Regions from separate parts of the Nostoc sp. JL31 genome, predicted to be linked through region 3. Evidence: predicted binding sites of a transcription regulator. Region 3 holds the regulator's gene; each other region holds the start of a gene.

Region 1 (3,288 bases), on a different contig from region 3:
CAATGGAACCAGCGTTTTGCAAAGCTGAACGCACAACTTTGGCAGGGTCGATAATACCAGCAGCAATCAAGTCTTCAAATTCGCCAGTAGCAGCGTTGTAGCCAATGTTGAAGTCGCTATCCCGGACTTTCGAGACAATTACAGAACCTTCAGCACCGGCGTTGTCTGCTATTTGGCGCAAGGGGGCTTCTAGCGCTCGTTCGACAATATCAGCCCCAATTCTTTCTTCATCATTTTGTAAGGTCTTTTTAATCGCTTCTACCGCCTTAGCTAAGTGAATCAAGGTTGTCCCACCACCAGGAACAATACCTTCTTCTACAGCAGCTTTAGTAGCGTTCAGCGCGTCTTCAATCCGCAGTTTACGGTCTTTGAGTTCGGTTTCGGTTGCCGCACCCACCTTGATCACTGCCACGCCGCCAGCGAGCTTGGCGATGCGTTCTTGCAGTTTTTCTTGATCGTATTCAGAATCAGTTTCTTCCAACTGTCTGCGAATTTGACCAATCCGCTTTTGTACCTCTGGCTTGGTGACACTGCCAGCGACAATTGTGGTGCTTTCTTTGTCAATGGTGATTTTGCGGGCTGTTCCCAGCGCTTCTAGAGCAGCGGTATCCAAGCTTAAGCCGATTTCTTCCGAAATCAACTGTCCATCGGTGAGAATCGCAATATCTTCTAACAAAGCTTTGCGGCGATCACCAAACCCAGGCGCTTTAATTGCAGCCACGGCCAGTACACCCCGCGCTTTGTTCACAACCAAAGTTGCCAAAGCATCACCTTCGACATCTTCAGCAATAATTAGCAACGGCTGACCAGAACGGGCAACTTTTTCCAAAATCGGCACTAAATCTTGGATACTGCTGATTTTTTTATCTGTCACTAAGATCCGGGCGTTTTCAAATTCGACGATTTGCCGTTCGTTGTTGGTGACGAAGTAGGGAGAAATATAACCCCTGTCAATCTGCATCCCCTCGACTACTTCTAGTTCGGTGGTTAGAGATTTAGATTCTTCAACGGTAATTACACCATCTTTGGTGACTTTTTCCATTGCTTGAGCTAACATTTGGCCAACTTCTTCATCGTTACCAGCAGAAACAGTGGCAACTTGAGCGATCGCACTTCCTTCTACTGGCTTGGCTATTTTGGCAATTTCCAGTACCAATGCCTCAATAGTTTTGTCGATCCCGCGTCTCAAGCTAACAGGGTTACTACCTGCCGCGACGTTCTTCAAACCTTCTCGAATTAAGGCTTGTGCTAAAACTGTGGCGGTGGTTGTACCATCTCCAGCGACATCTTTAGTTTTTGAGGCCACTTCCTGGATGAGTCTTGCACCAGTATTTTCCAAAGGATCTTCTAATTCAATTTCCTTGGCAACAGTGATACCATCGTTGACAATTTGAGGTGCGCCAAATTTTTTCTCTAAAAGGACATTGCGACCTTTAGGCCCCAAGGTGATTTTTACAGCATCGGCAAGGGCGTTAACACCCCTTTCTAGAGCTCTCCGAGATTCCTCGTCAAATGCAATAATTTTCGCCATGTTTCATTTCTCCAGCGCTTCCATTAGACAATTTAGCACTCACAGCGCCAGAGTGCTAATCTCTCCTACCGCTCAAGTTACAAATGGAAATAAAAAAATTGATTAATATACAGGTGATGCTCATATTAGATACTGGCAGTAATGCTTGAATTGGGAGATGAATCTAGACAACTCCCTTAAAACCCTTGGTATTGCCGACCCTAGCGGCACCGGCTGGTTGGCAGTAGTATTTACGTTCCTTTTAGCTTGGGTTGTAACTTGGCGTTTAATTCCGACAGTACGCAAATTCGCCTTGCGGGTAGGTTGGGCTGACCAACCCAACGCCCGGCGACTCAACCGAGAACCTTTACCTAATGCCGGGGGGCTGGCTATCTACGCGGGCGTGATTGCCGCGCTGGTATTAGCTAGCCTTTTACGACCGATCGAACTCCAAAACGTATTGGCTCAGGTGCTCACTATTCTGTTGGGGGGTTCGATATTAGTCCTTGTGGGCTTTATTGACGATCAGTTTGGCTTACCGCCCTCTGTGCGATTGTGGGCGCAAATTGTCACGGCACTATTATTGGTAGCTAATGGCATCAGTGTCAAAGTCCTGTTTGGCACTCCCATCGACTCACTTCTGTCCATGTTGCTAACAGTACTATGGGTAGTAGGGATTACCAACGCCATCAACTTGATGGATGGTATGGATGGCTTGGCAGGAGGAATCAGCTTTATTACCGCCATGAGTTTGTTGGGCGTTGCAGCTCAATTTAACAATCGTGCCGCGGCAATCTTAGTACTTGCAGCTTTGGGAGGTGCTGCACTAGGATTTTTGCGCCATAATTTCCATCCGTCACGAATTATTATGGGTGATGCCGGAGCATACTTTTTCGGCTATGTCCTGGCAGCAACTAGTATTTTAGGAAAACTGCAACAAAACACAGTTTATGCGCTAATTCCTACGGTTTTATTTCTGTTGTTACCGGTGCTAGACACCACTCAAGTCTTTGTGCGGCGGCTACTAGCAGGAAATAACCCTCTCAGTACTCCTGGCAAAGACCACCTGCACCACCGCTTACTTGCTTGGGGACTCTCCCAGCGCAATGCTGCGTTTACCCTTTGGTCAATTACCTTAGTTTTCAACTTGCTGGCGATGAGAATACAAGGTATGAGTTTGGCTGTGATGCTGACAACCGCCAGTAGCATTATCCTGCTTTTGGGCTTTACAGTCTGGCAAAGGATACGCCAACAGCCTTAGTTACTGGTAGGGTGAGCATTGCAATGCTAGCCCTACTATGGTTTATTCTGTCCACAAAAAATTCAAGTTTGAGTTAAATTGTCTTGCAGCCAAACAACTAAATCTCCTTCTGTGGAAAAATCTAACAGTGCTTCGGCTAGATTTTCAAGCTGTTCAATAGATAACTGACTGATGCGCTTTGACAATTGCTGACTCAAATTACCAATGCGTCGTCGCAACTGGCGCATGACTACCTCTAGAGTCTGTTCTTGCCTGACTTCATCACGGACTTCTTCATAAACTTCATCATGGACTTCCTCACAAATTCTGGTAGTTTTGATATCAAAATCACCGAGTCCAAACATTATTATCAACTCCTGACGACTGATACGCGGTAGTTTGTAAACTACAATTGTTTCTATTAAATCTAGCACTTTTTTTGAAGTGCTTTATCGCTCAATTCCGAACGTGTCTTTGTAATCAAACTTTTGACTAATATGGGAGTTTGTTTTTTATTTACAACTACTAATTTAGATAA
Region 2 (3,288 bases), on a different contig from region 3:
CAACTCTTCATCCTTAAGATTGCTCTTTGCCCAAACTTCCAATTCAGGAGCAAGGTGAGCCAGAGTTGTACCACCACCAGGAACGATACCTTCTTCCACAGCAGCTTTGGTAGCGTTGATAGCGTCTTCTAGGCGCAACTTCTTGTCTTTCATTTCGGTTTCGGTTGCTGCACCCACTTTCACTACAGCAACACCACCAGAGAGTTTAGCAAGACGCTCTTGTAATTTCTCTTTGTCGTAAGAAGATTCGGTTTCATCGATTTGACGACGAATCTGTTCGACACGAGCCTTAACAGCAGCTTCGTTACCTTCGGCAACAATTGTGGTGCTGTCCTTGGTAATGGTGATCCGGCGAGCTTTACCCAGGCTATCCAGCTTGGTGTTATCTAGCTTCAGACCAGCATCTTCGGTAATTAGTTGACCACCAGTTAAAACAGCGATGTCTTCTAGTAGTGCTTTGCGGCGATCGCCAAAGCCAGGAGCCTTAACAGCAGCCACGTTCAGTACACCGCGCAAACGGTTTACTACCAAGGTTGCCAAAGCTTCTTTTTCAATATCTTCGGCGATAATCACCAAAGGACGACCAGCACGAGCTACTTGCTCTAACACTGGTACGAGGTCTTGTACCAAAGCGATTTTCTTATCGGTCAGCAGTATGAAAGGCTCATCAAAAACCGCTTCCATCCGCTCAGGGTCGGTAGCGAAATAAGGAGAGATGTAGCCTTTGTCAAAGCGCATCCCTTCAGTGATTTCCAACTCGGTGAACATAGATTTCCCTTCTTCTAGGGAAATTACGCCTTCCTTACCCACCTTGTCCATTGCTTGGGCAATCATCTGACCGACTTCTTCGTCATTACCAGCTGAGATTGCACCAACTTGGGCAATGGCTTTGGAATCTTCCACTGGACGGGCGTGTTCTTTGATTTTGTCTACCAAAAAGGCAGTAGCTTTATCAATACCACGCTTCAGCGAAATTGCGTTAGCACCAGCTGCAACGTTCCGCAAGCCTTCTTTGACGATCGCATGAGCTAAAACGGTAGCAGTGGTTGTGCCATCGCCCGCAGCATCATTGGTCTTAGAAGCAGCTTGACGAATCAGAGCTACGCCAGTGTTTTCAATGTGGTCTTCTAATTCGATTTCTTTGGCGATCGTTACACCGTCATTAACAATTTGCGGTGCGCCAAATTTCTTTTCTAGGACTACGTTACGACCTTTGGGGCCAAGGGTAACAGCTACAGCCTCAGCCAGGATGTCAATGCCTCGTTCCAAGGCGCGACGGGCGTTTTCGTTGTAGATAATGCGCTTTGCCATAATTATTCTTAGTTGTCCTTTGTCATTTGTCTTTTGTTCTTCGTCATTTGTCATTTGTCCTTTGTCATTGGCTAATGACTAATGACCAATGACTAATGACCACTAGATAACAACTGCTAAAATATCTTTTTCAGAAAGCAGTACATATTCTTCAGTGCCGAGCTTGATGTCAGTACCAGCGTACTTAGAGTACAGCACCTTATCGCCGACTTTAATTTCCAATTCCTGACGGTTTCCATCGTCATTACGCTTGCCAGGACCAAGGGCCACTACTTCCCCTACTTGGGGCTTTTCCTTGGCGGTATCGGGCAAATACAGACCACCAGCGGTCTTTTCCTCAGAGGCGCTCACTTTTACGAAAACGCGATCGCCTAAAGGTTTAACTGTAGAAACGCTTAGAGATAAAGCAGCCATAATTATTTTCTCCAGAGTTTAGCACTCTCAACTCCTGAGTGCTAATTTACCGAAAAGTGGCGTCCAATGGCAAGAATGCCTTGAGTACGGGTTCCCGAACTAGAAGGTCATAGATGTACTTAAGTATAAATGCTTAATTGTTTATACCTTGCGGGTTTTGTTCTGTAAGTTACGAAGAGAGTAGGGAGTGGAGAATTAAGAGTTATGAAAATTCTTCCCTATTCCCCACTCCCCAGTCAACCCAGTCAACTTTGATTTGCAAAGCTTGCAAATTGTTATAGAACTGTAATCAGGGAGCCGCTCGATCAGTAACAATACAGTGACAGCGATCCAGTCCAGCCATCAAATTCCCAAAACCACTAAGTCCCTGGAACATAAGATCCTGAGTAATTGTGTAGAAAGTTTAGGACTTGCAAAAATTCAGCGACACATTTTTATTTGCGCTGACCAGACAATTGCTGCTCAAAACGAGCTAGTCTGGAATTCTGGGATTACTTAAAAAAGCGACTTAAAGATTTAAAACTCGATGAGCCGCACTAAAGTCATTCTATTTGCGTCTATAAAACTAAAGCCAATTGCTTGCGTGTTTCTTCTTCTAGACCCATAATGGTGGTTTACCCTGATGGTGTCTGGTATCGCCAAGCAAACCTGGAAGTTACCCTGCGGATTATCCGAGAACACTGAATAGGCAATAAGGTGGTAGGAGAATATGCGTTTTCAATCCATCTTTTGCCAGAAACTTCCCTAGTTTCTTGTGAACACCTCATAGAGGCTTAACAACCAAAAGATATGGTATGGCAGTAAGCTTTAAGAAAGTGCGGGTTGGTTTTGAGGTAGGGTCATCTTTAAGCCAATACTTACTTGTGAGTCCGAAAGATTATTATTTAATCAGTGTTTTTTACCCCGCCCCTTTCAAAGCGATATATAATAGCGCATTATAGATACTACTGCTATACGTATCGTTGCTGGACTTTTGCTATCGAGCTACTAGTCTATTGAAAGTGCTCGGCATTTTTGAGACTTCGAGACAGCAAAGGCAAGTTAAGTAGGAAAAAGGACAACATCTCGAATAACCCACCATAGAGGATAAATATTCAAGACTTTGATGGACCGAAGCGCGACAAGTGCCACTGCTATGAAAGAGCCCAGCATGAAAGATCACAAACGACTTCTATTGATTGATGATGACCCTAACCTCATCTTGCTGGTGAAGGATTACTTAGAATTCCGGGGATATGAAGTCATCACCGCTGAGAATGGACGTGAAGCTCTGGAAATTTTAGAGCAAGATGTTCCAGACATGATCATCTGCGATGTGATGATGCCGGAAATGGACGGATATACTTTTGTGGAACAAGTCCGGCAAAACGAACGCACCAGCTGGATTCCGGTTCTTTTCCTTTCAGCTAAGGGACAAAGTGCAGACCGAGTTAAAGGTCTAAACAAAGGTGCTGATGTTTATATGGTCAAGCCCTTTGAACCAGAAGAACTCGTAGCGCAAGTTGAATCCTCGCTGAAACAAACTATCCGTTGGAAAGAACACCAAGCAAAAGGAGGCGAAAA
Region 3 (3,288 bases):
CTACCTGTTACACATCTTAAAGAATTTATTGCGTTTTGTAAAGTACTTTTAGAAAAAACTTTCTCTTGGGATTTACGCACCCAGAGAAAATCCCCAAACCTTTGAAAAAGCGGGGACTTTAGTGATATCACTTTGGATTTGAGATTTTGGATTGTGAAAAATGCACTTTATTCTTCAATTCGTTGCTGGCTGCTTGGATATGGACTCTATACCCACTTCTTGTAAAGGTGGACGCACAGATAAATAAATCAATGGACCGAATAGCGGTATCAAGACTATTAACCAGAACAACTGCGGATTTTTCCAACCGCGACGCACCATATCATCCCCTAGCAATGTGGGAAATAATAGGGAGAGTAAGCAGAAATCTATGCTCATTACATTGATGAAGCGGTTAGTTTGCCACTCTTGCACAAAACTGCTCCAATCTCCTCCTGTTAAACCGTAGGCAACTACAATAACTGTGGCTACCGTTAACACAAAACCAGTCACACGAGAATCTAGTAGCTTGAGTAAGGTATTCTTTTGACCGAGAAACTGATTATTTGGTTCTCTAAGAGCTAAGTACGGCAACAAGGCAAAAGCACCAACTGCGAAAGAAGCAGTACAAAACAGCCAAGCAGGTATTTTTTGTCCTCTACCATCAATAAAGACTACTGCGCTGTAAATAAGAGGCCAGATGCCCATGAGGTTGAATAGTGCTATGACTAACGGGTTAACGCCTTGCCACTGGCCAATAGAAAGGTTTTTAATTAATTCGAATGTACCGGGTTGATCGGGAGGCGCGAGGAAAAAAGCATAAGCTACAAATCCCAGCCACAGCAAGCTAAAGGCAATTTTTCTAACCATGAAAGATTTTGGTAGATAGTATTAATTATTGATTTTGCCGCTATAAATATCCGCTTACACCTGTAGTAGTTTATCCCTAAATATCATTTGATACGATTTAAGGATTGAAATAACTGAAAGCTTCTGAGAGGTAATCAGCAGCAGATGCTACTACTGCGATCGCACTTTCATAATCTAGGCGCGTTGGCCCTAAAACTCCCACACTTCCTACAGGTACCGAACCTCGGCGATAGTTAGAAGAAATCAAGGTGCAGGTACGTATCGGTTCTAATGGATTTTCTGCACCAATGCGAACTGTTACCTTTGATTTTCCACCATCCTCTGGTTCTGGTTCTTCAAATATTAATCGCCACAGTTGGTCTTGTTCTTCTTCCAACAGGTGGATAATTGTTTGTACCTGCTGTAACTGAGAAAATTCTGGCTGGCGCAAAACTTCTGACACACCCCGAACCATAATTTGGGTTGCATTCGGTGCAAGAGTCCGACGAGTCAATTCGGCAACTGAGTTTTTCAAAAATTCCCCGTAGCGTTGGAACTCCTGATCGAGTTCGCTCCAGTTGAGGTAGGCTAATTCCAACAGACTTCGCCCCCGCAAGTGATTATTCAAAAAGTTAGAAACAATCTGCAACTCGCGATCGATTACTTCTGAATCTCGTTGGGTTTCTTCTGGTATTGGCGACAAATCCATCAATTTGGAATGTGTCTCATAACCATCAGTTACGACAATCAGCATGATCCGTCCGGCTTCAATTTGCACTAATTGCAGATGTCGCAATAATGCTGTGGTCGTTTGCGGCAAAGTGATCAAGCTAATACAACCACTTAAGGTTGCTAAAATCTGCGCGGCTCCTTGCAATAGGGTTTCTAAACTCCGATCTTCCCACTGGAGATGCTTTTGCAGTGCCAACTCTACTTCTCGCCCTAAACTTTCCGTACCACTTTGTGGAAGCAAGCTACGCGTAGCGTCTGTCTGCGACACGCTGCGCGAACGCAGAGAAGGTGTAATTAACTGGTCAACATAAATGCGATAGCCTGAATCTGAAGGTACACGTCCAGCAGAAGCGTGTGGTTGGTAGAGTAATCCAGACTTTTCTAAAACGCCCATCACATTGCGAATTGTCGCCGAGCTGACACCCAGATCGTACTCCTCAACCAAAGCCTTTGAACCAACTGGCTCTGCCGTAGCAATGTAGTGACGTACCGTTGCCCAAAGTATATGCTGTTGTCGATTTGTTAACTGAACTTCCATTATGGTATGTTTTGCTGAAGGCAAATTTTAATCAAACTCTCAAGAAATTTGTGGATTTAATCGAAAACAGAAAATATTAATAATTTATTAAGGTATCAAATTATATAACTATATTATGATAAGTATTTTTAAAGTTTATGTACAAAGCATTTTTTTAAGATTAGGGTTGAAATAGTAGCTCAATTTTTTTGCAAAAGCTGCTAGTTATAATGTACCCTTCCGATGCTTTTTTCTAACCGTACTTTTGCATAATTTTCTGCTTGCAACAGTATTATTAGATACGTATTCTCTTCAGAGGCTACTACCGAACTGTAATTTAGAGCAATCCAACATTTTTGTGCAGATGTACTTGATGCCCAAATTTTAAACTTTCCGGCAAGCCTCTAAATTGATGTACTTCTATCTTTAGCATAGCAAAAGTTAGATGGAAGAGTAAGTTCCATCTGAATGATGTATCCGAGCAGAAGCTAATACTGGGGAATTGAAGGGTCTACTAATTGGGAATAGGCATCAATACCACCCGAAATATTTTGCACATTTGTAAAACCTTGAGCAATCAACCACTGGCACATTTGGGCAGAGCGGATGCCGTGGTGGCATAACACCAAGGTTTCGGCTTGGGGATTGAAGAGGGTAGGTACTTGATCTCCCCATTCGGTAAATTGACTTAAAGGTAGGTTGACAAAGCCCTCAATGCTAGCGATCGCCAATTCTTGTGGTTCACGCACATCTACTAGCTGAATACTTGCATCACTAGAAGAAAGACGTTGCGCCAGTTCTTCTACACTAATTTGGTTCATGGGTTGAGTAAAAGAATTCCCTATAAACAGTCCTAATCCTATTCATGGTGGCAGAAAATCTCTGCCTTTGCATGAGTATCCATTCTCAAGAGGGTTGATTAATTCTGCTAGGCTTTCTGCTTAAATGGCTGTAAACCGTCTTTTTTAATAGGTTTAATGTGAATAGGCAACGTTCATTTATCGGTTTTATCGTAGCTGGGGCGATCGCATTGCTAATTGCGATCGCAGGCTTTTACTGGTTTTTCGCGAAAAGTCCGGCTAACCTTATTGCTTCTACCTCTGGGCCTAGTGCAGCCATATTCGTGTCAAAGCTTTCCCCTGCAATGGTTTCATTATTAACGAATCCTGACCGTTTGCAGGCGTTGGAGCGCGAAGAGGAACTATCTAAAC

Evidence for each region. Region 3 encodes HrcA, which represses chaperone genes, less so after heat shock. Its sites were predicted from a motif close to TTAGCACTCNNGANTCNNGAGTGCTAA; they were not measured.
Region 1: groL (chaperonin GroEL) is a predicted target of HrcA. The motif match lies at 1,564-1,590, and genes of this name have one in related genera.
Region 2: groES (co-chaperone GroES) is a predicted target of HrcA. The motif match lies at 1,744-1,770, and genes of this name have one in related genera.

What each region holds. Positions count from the first base shown of each region.
Region 1 covers NZ_JABXKO010000092.1:13,339-16,626, reverse strand. The annotation lists gene groL (chaperonin GroEL) at 1-1,531, opposite strand, end outside; gene HWQ43_RS21320 (MraY family glycosyltransferase) at 1,689-2,771, shown strand; gene HWQ43_RS21315 (DUF4351 domain-containing protein) at 2,834-3,184, opposite strand; partial or broken gene HWQ43_RS21310 (Rpn family recombination-promoting nuclease/putative transposase) at 3,281-3,288, opposite strand, start outside.
Region 2 covers NZ_JABXKO010000021.1:26,118-29,405, reverse strand. The annotation lists gene groL (chaperonin GroEL) at 1-1,311, opposite strand, end outside; gene groES (co-chaperone GroES) at 1,414-1,725, opposite strand; gene HWQ43_RS03510 (response regulator transcription factor) at 2,831-3,288, shown strand, end outside.
Region 3 covers NZ_JABXKO010000048.1:101-3,388, forward strand. The annotation lists gene HWQ43_RS12465 (DUF2834 domain-containing protein) at 175-849, opposite strand; gene hrcA (heat-inducible transcriptional repressor HrcA) at 947-2,098, opposite strand; gene HWQ43_RS12475 (rhodanese-like domain-containing protein) at 2,566-2,898, opposite strand; gene HWQ43_RS12480 (DUF3352 domain-containing protein) at 3,057-3,288, shown strand, end outside.